Regions from separate parts of the Dorea sp. Marseille-P4042 genome, predicted to be linked through region 2. Evidence: a T-box and tRNA genes for the amino acid it is inferred to sense, from the RefSeq annotation. Region 2 holds a T-box; the other holds one or more tRNA genes.

Region 1 (5,885 bases), on a different contig from region 2:
AAAACTGGTTCAGAGAAAGACAGATCATAAAGTGAAGTTCCAGGCAGTTACTGTAGAAGAAGCCCAGGAACTCCTTGCACTTGAAGCAAAAGAAATGAACGAATTCAGACATCAGATCTACCAGCCTTGTAAAGAGGTTCTGGACTGCCGTCTGGTCGCAAAACGAATCAGCAAATTATTCCAGTAAAAAGAAAGGAAGGACATCATGAATTTAGATAAAATTGAAAAGCTTGTAAAAATTATCGAAGAGTCTTCCCTGCAGGAATTTTCCATTCAGGAAGGCGATATTAAAATAAAAATGAGTAAACGCGCAGGCGAAAGCGTTGCCGTCCCATTTGCACCAGGTATGGGAATGCCGGTTGCAGGAACTGCTGCACCGGAAGCTGCTACTGCAGATGAGACTTCTGGAGCAGTGGAAGAAGAAACATACATTACTTCCCCGATCGTCGGAACATTTTACTCCGCACCTTCACCGGAAGCTAAAGCTTTCGTAAAAGTCGGTGACCGCGTAAAAGCCGGCGAGACTGTATGTATTCTGGAAGCTATGAAACTGATGAATGAGATTGAAAGTGATTTTGACTGCGAGATCGAGGCCGTTCTTGTCAGCAACGAACAGAGAGTTGAATATGGTCAGCCACTCTTTAAAGTAAAGAAGCTTGACGACTAAGGAGGAGTTCCATGTTTCATAAAATATTGATTGCAAACCGCGGAGAGATTGCTGTTCGTATTATCCGCGCCTGCCGTAATATGGGTATCCGCAGCGTAGCAGTCTATTCCAAAGAAGATAAAGACAGTCTTCACGTACAGCTCGCCGACCAGCGTATCTGTATCGGTGAAGGCCCTGCCAGAAACAATTACCTGAATATGCAGCAAATTGTCACCGCTGCCCTGAACATCGGAGCCGATGCGATCCACCCTGGATTTGGTTTTCTCTCTGAGAATTCAGACTTTGTACGTCTGTGCGAAGAACACGGCATTGCATTTATCGGACCAAGTGCAGATGTTATCGACAGCATGGGAAATAAATCTCACGCCAGAAAGACAATGATGGAGGCCGGAGTTCCGGTCGTTCCAGGTACGAAAGATCCAGTCTATGACGTAGAGACCGGCGAAAATCTTGCAGACGAAATCGGTTATCCGGTTATGATCAAAGCCTCCTCCGGCGGAGGTGGAAAAGGCATGCGTGTCTCCCGCTCTAAAGATGATTTTGAATTCAATTTCAACATGGCTCAAAGAGAGTCTGCCAACGCATTTGGCGATGACACCATGTACATTGAAAAATATATTGAAAACCCACGCCATGTAGAGATCCAGATCATGGCCGACACTCATGGAAATGTAGTGGCTCTCGGCGAACGTGACTGTTCTGTACAGCGCAACCACCAGAAGTTGATTGAAGAATCTCCTTCTCCGGCTATCACAGCCAATACCCGCGCTTCCATGAACCACGATGCCGTTCTTGCCGCAAAAGCTGTTGGTTACACAAATGCCGGAACGATCGAGTTCATTCTTGACCAAAGCGGAACTTACTACTTCATGGAAATGAATACCCGTATTCAAGTCGAGCACGGTGTCACAGAAATGGTTACAGGCACAGACCTGATTATTGAACAGATCCGTGTTGCCATGGGCGAGCCGCTTAGCTTCACTCAGGAAGAGGTCATACCACGCGGACATGCCATTGAGTGCCGTATCAACGCTGAAATTCCGGAGAAAAACTTTATGCCAAGTCCTGGTGTGGTAAAACATTTGCACCTTCCTTCTGGAAATGGTGTGCGGGTTGATACCGGTCTTTACACTGGCTACCGCATTCCTTCCGAGTATGACTCCATGATTGCGAAAGTTATCGTTCATGCACCGGACAGAGATGCTGCAATCCAGAAAATGCGGTCTGCGCTGGACGAGATGGTGATCCTGGGCGTTGAGACAAATCTGGACTTCCAGTACCGGATCATGAAAAATCCTGAATTCTGTGAAGGAAATGCAGATACCGGATTTATTGAGCGGTTGTTAAAAATTGATTAATTATCTTGCTGAAATAATTTTCAAACAATAACACTAAGAGCAGAAGCATTACCCCAGCCTCCGTTATGCAAAACATTCCGATGAGCCTTAAAGCGCTGAAATCGTATTCAGCATTGGCTTCCACGATTTCATAAGTCTCATCTTCATTGCATAAAGTCGGCTGGTCATATGCTTCTTGCTCTTTTTATAGTTTACGAAACTTATTTCACCATTCGATAATATCATTCTTTAACCTAGTAAGTTTAAGACTTGCAAGCATCCTTGAAAAACTTTATTCTGATTTTCTGTAAGTCTTTATAATTTGGGAATTTCTATTTTCAAGATGTTCCTCTAAGAGCAGAAGCATTGACAGCACGACCTTATGCAAAGCATTCCGATGAGACTTATGCTTCTTGCTCTTTTTTCGTGTTGAAAATCCATGTTTTACATATCTCATATGCAATTTTTATGTTATTATATATGTAATTAGTCAATGTTTTGAATATTTATAATTTGTGTAGAAGTCATGTATGTGGAAAGATAGATATATATCTACAGAGCCTTCTGATTTTCTATATAGATTATTAAATTTTATAAAAGAAGGGCAGGTTATGTTATTATGTACAAAGTTGATTTAAATAGTGATTTAGGTGAGAGTTTTGGCCGTTATACGATTGGAAATGATGACAAGATTATTCCACTGATTTCTTCTGCGAATATTGCATGTGGTTTTCATGCATCTGATCCGGTTGTGATGACAACTGCGATTGAGCAAACGAAGGAGGCCGGGATTCAGATTGGTGCACATCCGGGATTTCCAGATCTGATGGGATTTGGCCGTAGAAATCTGGCCGTTTCTCCGGCAGAAGCAAAAGCGTATACTCTGTATCAGATCAGCGCTCTTGGAGGTATGTGCAAAGCCCATAATATGCGCCTGCAGCACGTAAAACCACATGGAGCCCTCTATAATATGGCTGCAAAAGATTATGAGCTTTCTAAAGCTATCTGTGAAGCTATTAAGTCCTATGATCCGGAAATCATCGTAATGGGACTCTCTGGCAGTGAAATGATCCGTGCAGCAAAAGATCTGGGGCTTAAAGCAGCCAGCGAAGTATTTGCAGACCGCGCTTATGAAGAAGACGGAACACTTGTGAACCGCCGCAAAGAAGGTGCAGTCATCAAAGACGAGAACGAAGCAATTGCCCGCGTGATCCGCATGGTAAAAGAGCAGAAAGTTACAACAATCACCGGAAAAGATATTTCCATTCAGGCTGATTCCGTATGCGTTCACGGTGATGGCGAAAAAGCTCTTCTTTTCGTTGAGAAAATCCGAAAAGCTATGGCAGAAGAAGGTATTACGATCAGCCCATTAAAAGACATTTGTAATTAACTTTCCTTCCACCGAAAGAACAACAACATTTTTTCAAAAAAATTCAAAAAAGTGTTTGCATTTTCCGTCAACCTATGATATCATATCTTTTGTCGAGCGGAGATGGCGGAATGGCAGACGCGCTAGATTCAGGTTCTAGTGGGAGCAATCCTGTGAGGGTTCAAGTCCCTTTCTCCGCATTGGACATAAGATATAAAACACCGTAAACTCGAGGGTTTATGGTGTTTTTCTTTGCTCAAAAATAGAAAAAACAGCAAATTTATCTCAGTGGGAGTCCAATCTCCGACTGAGATAAACGCTCCGCGAGGATGCGCAGTGATTCTGATAGGAATATGTCAGCTTTGCTGACCAGAATCACGCGCCAAGTCTCACGGATGTTCGACTTGAATTTTTAGCATTTTTTAGTTCAGGAAGTTTTCGATTATGACTCCTTCTGCTTCTTCTTCTGTCATTCCCAGTGTACGGAGTTTTACAAGTTGCTCGTCGTTGATCCTTCCGATAGCCGCCTCATGGATAATTGCTGCATCTACATGTTTTGCGTTAATCTCCGGAATAGAGCTGACTTCAGCATGATCCATGATAATAGAGTCGCATTGTACGTGAGCATGGCAGAGATTTTTACCGACTGCTCTTGGGTGAAATATCTGCCTGGAGCTGCCTTTTGCAACGGATCTGGATACGATCTGTGCAGAGCTTCCTTCACCATTCATTTCTACCATCATATTGGAAGTTGCTTCCTGGTTTCCATGTGTCATCAGCTTCTCTATAACGTACAGTTTTGAGTTTGCCTCCAGATATACATTATTCTCACGTACAGTGGAATCTACACCTTTTATCTGTGCGGTATCAAGTGTAAAGACGGAATTCTCGCCAAGATAAACTTCTGTGACCGGGTTGAGGACTCTTGTTCCTGTTCCTTCGCCTTCTCCATAGTGTTTCTCCACATAATGTACGTTGCAGTTTTTTTCTACGTGAAATGTGTGGATTCCATCATGGCGGCTTTCATTGCAACCGCTGTTGTGAATTCCACAGCCTGCAACAATCGTTACATTTGCTCCTTCTTCTATATAAAAATCATTATAAACCACATCGGTCATTCCTGTGGCATCTACAACGACCGGAATATGTACTTCTTCTCCATCTGTCTTACCATCAATATAAATGTCGATGCCCGGCTTATCCTGCTTTTTCTTAATTTTGATATGTTCGCTGTCACCGTGGCAGAGGGCAATTCCATTGTGTCTTAAGTTAAATGCACCTGACTGTTTAAATCCACTTGCATCGATCTGTTCCAGTACTTTTTTTGTAATTTCATCTAACGTCATCATATTGCTTTCCTCCCTCCTTATCTGCATGTCAGACAGCTATAAGAATCTGCTGTCTTTCCTAATAGTTGTGGAAGGATCTCGTCAGTTGCTCCAATGGACGCGATCTTACCGTCTTCGATGACCATGATCCGGTCTGCCATCTGAATGATTCTCTCCTGATGTGAAATGAGAACCAGGCTTTCCTTCTTTTCTTTGTGGATTTTCTCGAACTGTTCGATCAGCATGGAAAAACTCCAAAGGTCTATTCCTGCCTCCGGCTCATCAAAAATACATAATTTGTGCGATTTTGCAAGTGCGGTTGCAATCTCCAGACGTTTCATTTCACCGCCTGATAGTGTGCCATCCACTTCTCTTTCAATGTACTCATTTGCACAAAGGCCGACCGTACTTAAAAGCTTACAACACTCTTCTCTTTTTAATTCTTTACCTGCTGAGAGTGACAACAGCTTCATAACAGTCATTCCTTTAAATCTCGGTGGCTGCTGAAATGCATAACCGATTCCTGCATCTGCTCTGTGATTGATATCATAATTGCTGATATCCTCTCCATCTAAAATAATCTGCCCGGCGCTTGCTTTTTCAATTCCCATTAAAACTTTCGCAAGTGTGGACTTTCCTCCACCATTTGGTCCGGTAATGACAAGCATCTCGCCATCCGCAACATCGAAACTGATGTTTTCAACAATGCTTCTCTCTACTCCATTCTCCTGAACCTGGAATGTAAGATTCTTTACCTCCAGCATAACATAATCTCCCTTCTGACCCATATCAGATTTCAAAATGTCCCGGCAAAAGCCCCAGACACCTTTCTATTATAAATCATGTGAAAAATGTTGTCACCTTTTATTCCAAGTGATTTAGTATATTTTACATTTTTTCACTTTCTGATACTCCATGCCTCCAGCCGCGTCACCTCTATTTTATTTCCCGCCTCTAATCGCGTCACCTCTATTTATCAAATTCAGAAAGTGGAAAAAATTTCCATAAGAATTTTCCTCTTTCTTTTTCCTCTCCATGTTGAACTCATATTTGACGAATGTTATAATAGTGATTGGCGTAAAATGAATTGATAATTTTGATAACAGGAGGACTTCTTTATGCCAAATTACCCGGACTCAATCCAGGATCTAGAACCGCTTAGCGGTCTATATATAAGAAAAAGA
Region 2 (6,890 bases):
GAGAAAATGTACCTATGGAACATACAAGTAAGAATAACAATGCCCTGCAATATGTCTTTTATAACAACTCCTGCTCCGAGTATCTTCTTGATAATTTAGACGATATCTATATTGCCATGATGACCCAATATGCCGCCCTTATTCCACGCTTTTATGTTCTTGTCAATCGTGCTGGAAATGCAATGCACCTATTACCTTTATTTTTGAAAGAAGACAGTTCCGAGTTCTACGAATGTCCGTCTGATTTCTTCTATTCCGACAGGCATACTATTTTTACAAGAGATTTTGAAAGTATTCACATGGTATTAACAACCGCCACGATTTACTATTACGGAATTGATACAAAAACTTATGAACCGAAAGTTACCAAACTTGCCTACTCACAGACTGACGATTGCTTTTATATTGACAATGAAGTACATGATTGTCATATCAAAGCATTTGAAAAAGAAGTGGTAAAAGAAGCACTTTACTTAAAACACAACGCCCAGTAACAGACAAGAGGACTTGCAAGGTTTCTGACCTTTCAAGTCCTCTGCTGTATCATGGTTCTGTTGGCTGTGTCCGTTCCGTCAAGGACTGCCCTACGGCGTATCGGCTACGCCTTGTTCCTTGACCTCACCACATTTCTCTCAACTTTTTAGAAATCAGTAAATTGACTGTAATCAATGGAATTACTATACAAAAGAAACTAACGGTAAACCATAGTGGTATATCCCTCTCTAATTGAACACGAAAAAGCAGAATAATTGCCATAAATATGGTTCCCAAAATCTCCATAAAATTCAACAATTTTTTGCGGAATTCTTGTAGACGCATCCGATTTTGTATCCTTTCAGATTTCCCTATTACATAATTTACTTGCATATCATTTACATCTTCATCTGATATAAGTTCATCCATACTTACATCTAGTTCTAATGCCAGTTTTTTTGCCGTAATCAAATCTGGACATCTTGAACCATTTTCCCAACGACAAACTGTCTGCCTTGAAACATATAACTTATCTGCCAGTTGTTGCTGAGTGAGATTTTTTTCTTCTCTGAATTTTTTGATGTTATCATTTAATGCCATACTCCATACCTCTCTTTCATTCACATCATATAACGATAGAACCCAAAATAAAAGTACCAGTATGTATTTCCTTTGTTTCCATTTTGGTAACATCTGTTTATTCCAAGTTTTCTACACCATAATACCGATATATCGCTGAACCAATGTATTTTGTAACCCCTTTTCCGTACTGTTTATCTGTGGCTTCTTCCAACTGAGAATGATTCAAATAATCTTTAGCCATTTCTAATAATAATACTCTTGCATTATCCATTTTAAAAAGATTTTTACAACTTTTCCCCAATCTTTTTACTGCTTTCATTGACATATCTTTCATCGTAAACCGTTACGCTACTAAAGAGTCAAGATGTTTTTTCTATTTTATCACAAATTCAATAAAACTGCCCCTAATTTTACAAATAAGAAATGACGCAGATAATGTTTCCACTACCTACGCCATTTCTCATTACATCTTTGAAATATTTACTCCATTTTCTTTCAATCTTTACTCCAATTTTACTCCATTTTAAAAATCTGTTACGATATTTTACGGTATTCTATGATACCTTTCCCTTGAAGAAAAATGTCTGCAAGCCTTGATTTTAAGCGAACTTTTCAATATTCCCAAGCACTTTATTCTGTTGTGAGATTTTCTCTCAAATTATTTCATAACAATATTGATAATCTTCTTCGGAACGTAGATTTCTTTTACGATATTTCCTGTCAGTTTATCTGCGATTGCTTCTTTTCCTGCTGCAATTACATCGTCTTTGGAAATGTCTGTTGGTACTGAGATGACAGCTTTTGTCTTACCGTTGATCTGTACAGGTACCTGGATTTCGTCATCTTTCATCTCATTCTCATCGTATGTCGGCCATCCGGCTTTGAATACGCTGCCTTCGTGTCCTAACTGCTCCCAAAGTTCCTCTGCTACATGAGGTGCAAATGGGGAAAGCAGTACTGCAACTGTTGACAGTGTCTCTTTGTCAATTCCGCCTTCTTTCTTAGCAATCTCGATGAGCTTATTGTTGTGTTCCATGAATGCAGAGATGACTGTATTCAAGCTGAAGCTCTCCAGACGTGTTGTTACATCATAGACAAGTTTATGACGCTCTTTGATCATCTCTTTCGAAGCTTTTACATCTGAATCTTTGCTGTCCATAACAAGATTCCACAGACGTTTCAGGAAACGGTTTACTCCATCGATTCCACGGTCATCCCACTCTGCGTCTAACTCCGGTGGTCCTACGAAAAGCTCATACATTCTCAGGGAATCGCATCCATAATCTCTTACAAGATCATCCGGTGATACAACATTTCCCTTAGATTTACTCATCTTGATTCCGTTCTTTCCTGTAATCATTCCCTGGTTGAACAGTTTGTGGAATGGCTCGTCAAAGTCAATGACTCCGATGTCGTTCAGGAATTTTGTATAGAATCTGGAATACAGAAGGTGAAGAACGGCATGCTCTACTCCACCAATGTACATATCTACCGGAAGCATCTCATCCGCTTTTTCTCTGGAAACCAGTTCTTTGTCATTATGATTATCCACATAACGCAGGAAATACCATGATGATCCTGCCCACTGTGGCATTGTATTTGTCTCTCTCTTAGCGTCAGCGCCACACTGTGGACACTTGCAGTTTACCCACTCATCGATTGCAGCAAGCGGTGACTCACCAGTTCCTGTCGGCTCATAGGATTCTACCTCTGGCAGACGAAGTGGCAGTTCTTCCTCCGGTACCGGAACATTTCCACACTTCGGACAATGAACGATCGGAATTGGCTCTCCCCAGTATCTCTGACGTGAGAATACCCAGTCACGCAGCTTGTAGTTTACAGTTGCATGTCCGATTCCTCTCTCCTCGATGATATGTGGTGCCTCTTTTTTCAGTACGGCAGACTCCATACCATTCCACTCACCGGAATTGATCATTGTTCCGACAGCGTCTGTGTAAGCCTCTGTCATATTCTCAATCTCTTTACCATCTTTTGCAATTACCTGGATGATCGGAATATTGAACTTTGTAGCAAATTCAAAGTCACGGTCATCATGAGCCGGTACACACATAATTGCTCCTGTACCATAGTCAGCAAGTACATAATCAGACAGCCAGATTGGAACTTTCGCCCCGTTGATTGGATTGATTGCATAGCTACCTGTGAATACACCTGTCTTTTCCTTATCCTGCATACGATCTACATTCGACTTCATAGAAGCATCATAAATGTACTGTTCTACTGCTTCTCTTGTCTCGTCATTTGCAAGGCTCTTAGCAAGTTCATGCTCCGGAGCCAGTACCATAAATGTTGCTCCGTGAAGTGTATCTGGTCTTGTTGTATAAACTGTGATTTTCTCATCTCTTCCTTCTACTGGGAAATCTACCTCTGCACCGTATGATTTTCCAATCCAGTCAGCCTGCATCTTCTTAACTTTCTCAGGCCAGTCAAGCTTGTCCAGATCATTTAGAAGTCTGTCTGCATATTTTGTGATACGAAGCATCCACTGACGAAGATTCTTCTTTGTAACTTCAGCTCCACAGCGCTCACATTTTCCGCCTACAACCTCTTCATTGGCAAGACCTGTCTTACAGGATGGGCACCAGTTGATTGGGAATTCTTTCTCGTATGCAAGTCCTTCTTTGAACATCTTAACGAAGATCCACTGTGTCCATTTGTAGAAGTTCGGATCTGTTGTGTTGACTTCTCTGTCCCAGTCATAAAGAGCCGCAATTTCATTAATCTGACGCTTAATATTTTTAATATTAGCTGCTGTTGAAATCTCCGGGTGAACTCCCATCTTAATTGCGTAGTTCTCTGCCGGAAGTCCGAATGCATCCCAGCCCATTGGATGAATGATATAATAACCCTGCTGTAATTTATATCTGCTCCATACGTCAGAAATTACATATCCTCTCCAATGACCTACATGAAGTCCGTTACCTGAAGGATATGGGAACATATCCAGGCAGTAATATTTTTCTTTTTTCTTTCCATTCTCATCAAACTGGACATTGACCGGATTCTCTTCCCATTTATCACGCCACTTTTTTTCGATTGCCTTATGATTGTAAGGTATCTTAGACATATTGATTTCCTCTCTTTCTGCAATACTGCATCTAAAATAAATGAAAGCCTTCTCATCTCCAAAGAGACGAAAAGGCTTGATTCCGTGGTACCACTCTTCTTCATATGAATTCTCATATGCACTCATTGCTTCTGTAACGGGAAGTCCCGCTCCTGCCTATGTTGTCCTTACGATAAATGTCTGACCTGTTCAGCAGAAGAACTCCGAGGCGAGTTGGGAGATTACGTCATTGCCTTGCACCTGCCGGCAACTCTCTGAAAACGATAGGCTCTTAATACTCCTCTTCCATGTCTCTTTCATATTCTTCATTATTATAAGGAGAATGATAATATAAGTCAAGACTCAATCCGAAGTTTTCAATCATATTTTCCATCTTCATTTATCATCCCTTCATTTATCACTCTTTATAATTTTTCCCTTTTTTATTTATAGGATTTTCTAATAAGGTTTGCCCTTTCGCGATGAAAGTTCTACAATTCTTACTAAGATATAGTCTTTGGCAGTGTGTACATGATACAGCAAACAACAACTTTACTCCAGCTAAAAAGGATTATGGATGTGCCGGGACATTCTTGAAATTTTACATATGAAAATGAGGTTTTTGACAATGACTACTCATAAAGAGTTTTATTATATCCTGACTTTCAATACAACTACAGATGCTATGTGCGCAGACAAATGCGCGAAAGAAAACACAAACGACATTCGTGCTGCACTGATGCCGCTTCCTCAGGAATTTAAAAGTGGCTGTGGCTTCGTGCTTCGTTTCCTGGACGATAATTTGGAGGCGATTATAAAGTTCTGTAAGTCCTCCCCATTTAATGGAAAACTTTTTAAAATGCATACAAAAAGGATCAACGGTCATCATCCCATTGATCCTGTTTCTCTTACCTCTTTTGACTTTTCCGAATAATTACAGTGTAATTACCTGATCAACTCCAGCCGGTGCCAGTGCTGCATATACATTCGGGAAGCATCCGATTCCTGCAGGTGCGATCAGCTTGTCAGCGATATCTCTCTGATAGCAGCATCTGTCGCATGCCATAAGGAGCATTCCTGTCTTCTCGCTTAATGCCTGAAGTCTTGCAGCAATATCTGATCCCTCAACAAGCATATATGCATTATCGAAGAAGAACATCATTCCTGCAACCTCTACTCCGTGACGATCCTCCTCAAGCTGCGGAATGATCATATTCTCCAAAATCTCCCTCGCGTGCTCTGACTCAAATAAATAAGCTACTTTCATGTCTTTTTTCCTCCTTGGAATATAAATTTTTATACTTCAAATGTTGCTTTTGCCTCAATCAGTGCCCGGTCAATATCCGCCTTGATCACATCATTCGTATCCAGCTCCATTTCTGTAACATACTCATCGAATTCTGCAGAACTGCAGAAGAAATTCATAACGTTTCAGCATGATCCTGCCCAGTTTACAAGTTCCCCTAATGGAAATGTAAGGGCATGCAGAGTCTTCGGTGCATAATCTGCTACCTTCCCATCTACAATCTTTACATAGACTGGTTCTTCACACATTGCACATACTGAATGCACTTCTGTGTCCTGATGAAATGTAAATGCTGCTCCCATAGCGTCAATCGCACACATCGCTGTAAATTCACGGCCATCCGCCAAAGTTACACGGTGATTCGTCTCCAGTGATGATACCGGATAAATAAAGTTTACATTTTTTTCTTCCTCATCAACGACCATTCCATCTTTATCAATCAGGCACTGAATAATCTCTTCATATTCCTGCTCATCCATCTGAAGTACCTGAAGTGTAACTTCTTTATCGCTCTCCAGATTATATGGACGTTTATTATCAATGGTAAAATTAATGATATATAATCTTAACTCATTCTGTCTTGCAGTAAATTTCTGATGTACATTCTGTATTCCGTTCTGAACTACCTTTTCATTCTCGTTCTGTGTATTATTCTGTATATTATTATCTAACATTTCCCTAATTTCTTACTTATTTATTAATATTTTTTATTATCTTTTTCACATAACCATTCATCTTACATCCGACTCTTTTCACACATGCGCTCATCTCTGTATGTTCTTTAAAAAGTCAGTGCTAATGTCTTTATGATTTATTTAAGCTGTCGCTCCTGCCGTATCTCCTGCCGGCTTCTTCGCACTCTCAACTCCCTGGATAAACTCCATAATATCTTTGTCTTCCTGAGTATAGACACCACCGCTCAGTGCAGACTTCAGAATCTCTGTTAATTGATCCACATATGCGTGATACTGTGGATTCGTGCGGTCTCTTGGTCTTGGAAGATCAATCTTTAAATCCTCAAGGATTTTACCATGGTCTCTGGACATTACGATGACACGGTCACTTAAATATACGGACTCGTCTACATCATGGGTTACCATCAGTGATGTTGTCTTTTTCTGTCCAAGAATATCCTCAAGCTGTCTCTGAAGAAGCTGACGCATCTGGAAGTCAACCGCTCCAAGCGGTTCGTCCATGAGAAGTACCTTCGGATCACATGCAAGGGCACGAAGAAGTGCAACTCTCTGTTTCATACCTCCTGAAATCTCATGAATATAATAGTTCTCATATTTTGTAAGCTGTGCCATCTCCAGAAGCTCTTTTAACTTCTTCTTTCTCTCTTCTTTTGGCACTTTCATCTTCTTCATCGGATATTCGATATTCTCACCGACTTTTAACCATGGGAATAATGCATAATTCTGAAACATAAATGCACGATCCGGTCCCGGTTTTGTAACTACA

What was found. The T-box of region 2 lies ahead of leuS (leucine--tRNA ligase). A T-box ahead of a tRNA ligase gene usually reads a tRNA of that ligase, here a tRNA-Leu.
Region 1: it encodes a tRNA-Leu, which carries the amino acid that the T-box ahead of leuS (leucine--tRNA ligase) is inferred to sense. The anticodon was not compared.

The regions. Positions count from the first base shown of each region.
Region 1 is NZ_OLMI01000003.1:305,679-311,563, forward strand. Features, by position in the region: gene C7E02_RS14885 (biotin-dependent carboxyltransferase family protein) at 1-187, shown strand, start outside; gene accB (acetyl-CoA carboxylase biotin carboxyl carrier protein) at 206-667, shown strand; gene accC (acetyl-CoA carboxylase biotin carboxylase subunit) at 679-2,025, shown strand; gene C7E02_RS14900 (LamB/YcsF family protein) at 2,624-3,394, shown strand; tRNA gene C7E02_RS14905 (tRNA-Leu) at 3,491-3,573, shown strand; gene C7E02_RS14910 (SufB/SufD family protein) at 3,796-4,722, opposite strand; gene C7E02_RS14915 (ABC transporter ATP-binding protein) at 4,740-5,465, opposite strand; gene C7E02_RS14920 (putative bifunctional diguanylate cyclase/phosphodiesterase) at 5,820-5,885, shown strand, end outside.
Region 2 is NZ_OLMI01000001.1:945,921-952,810, forward strand. Features, by position in the region: gene C7E02_RS04825 (helix-turn-helix domain-containing protein) at 1-494, shown strand, start outside; gene C7E02_RS04830 (helix-turn-helix transcriptional regulator) at 619-1,074, opposite strand; gene C7E02_RS04835 (hypothetical protein) at 1,172-1,375, opposite strand; gene leuS (leucine--tRNA ligase) at 1,715-4,144, opposite strand; T-box leader at 4,204-4,441, opposite strand; gene C7E02_RS04845 (DUF3343 domain-containing protein) at 4,752-5,057, shown strand; gene saoD (DsrE-related protein SaoD) at 5,058-5,390, opposite strand; gene saoL (MerB-like organometallic lyase SaoL) at 5,420-6,103, opposite strand; gene saoA (ABC transporter ATP-binding protein SaoA) at 6,245-6,890, opposite strand, start outside.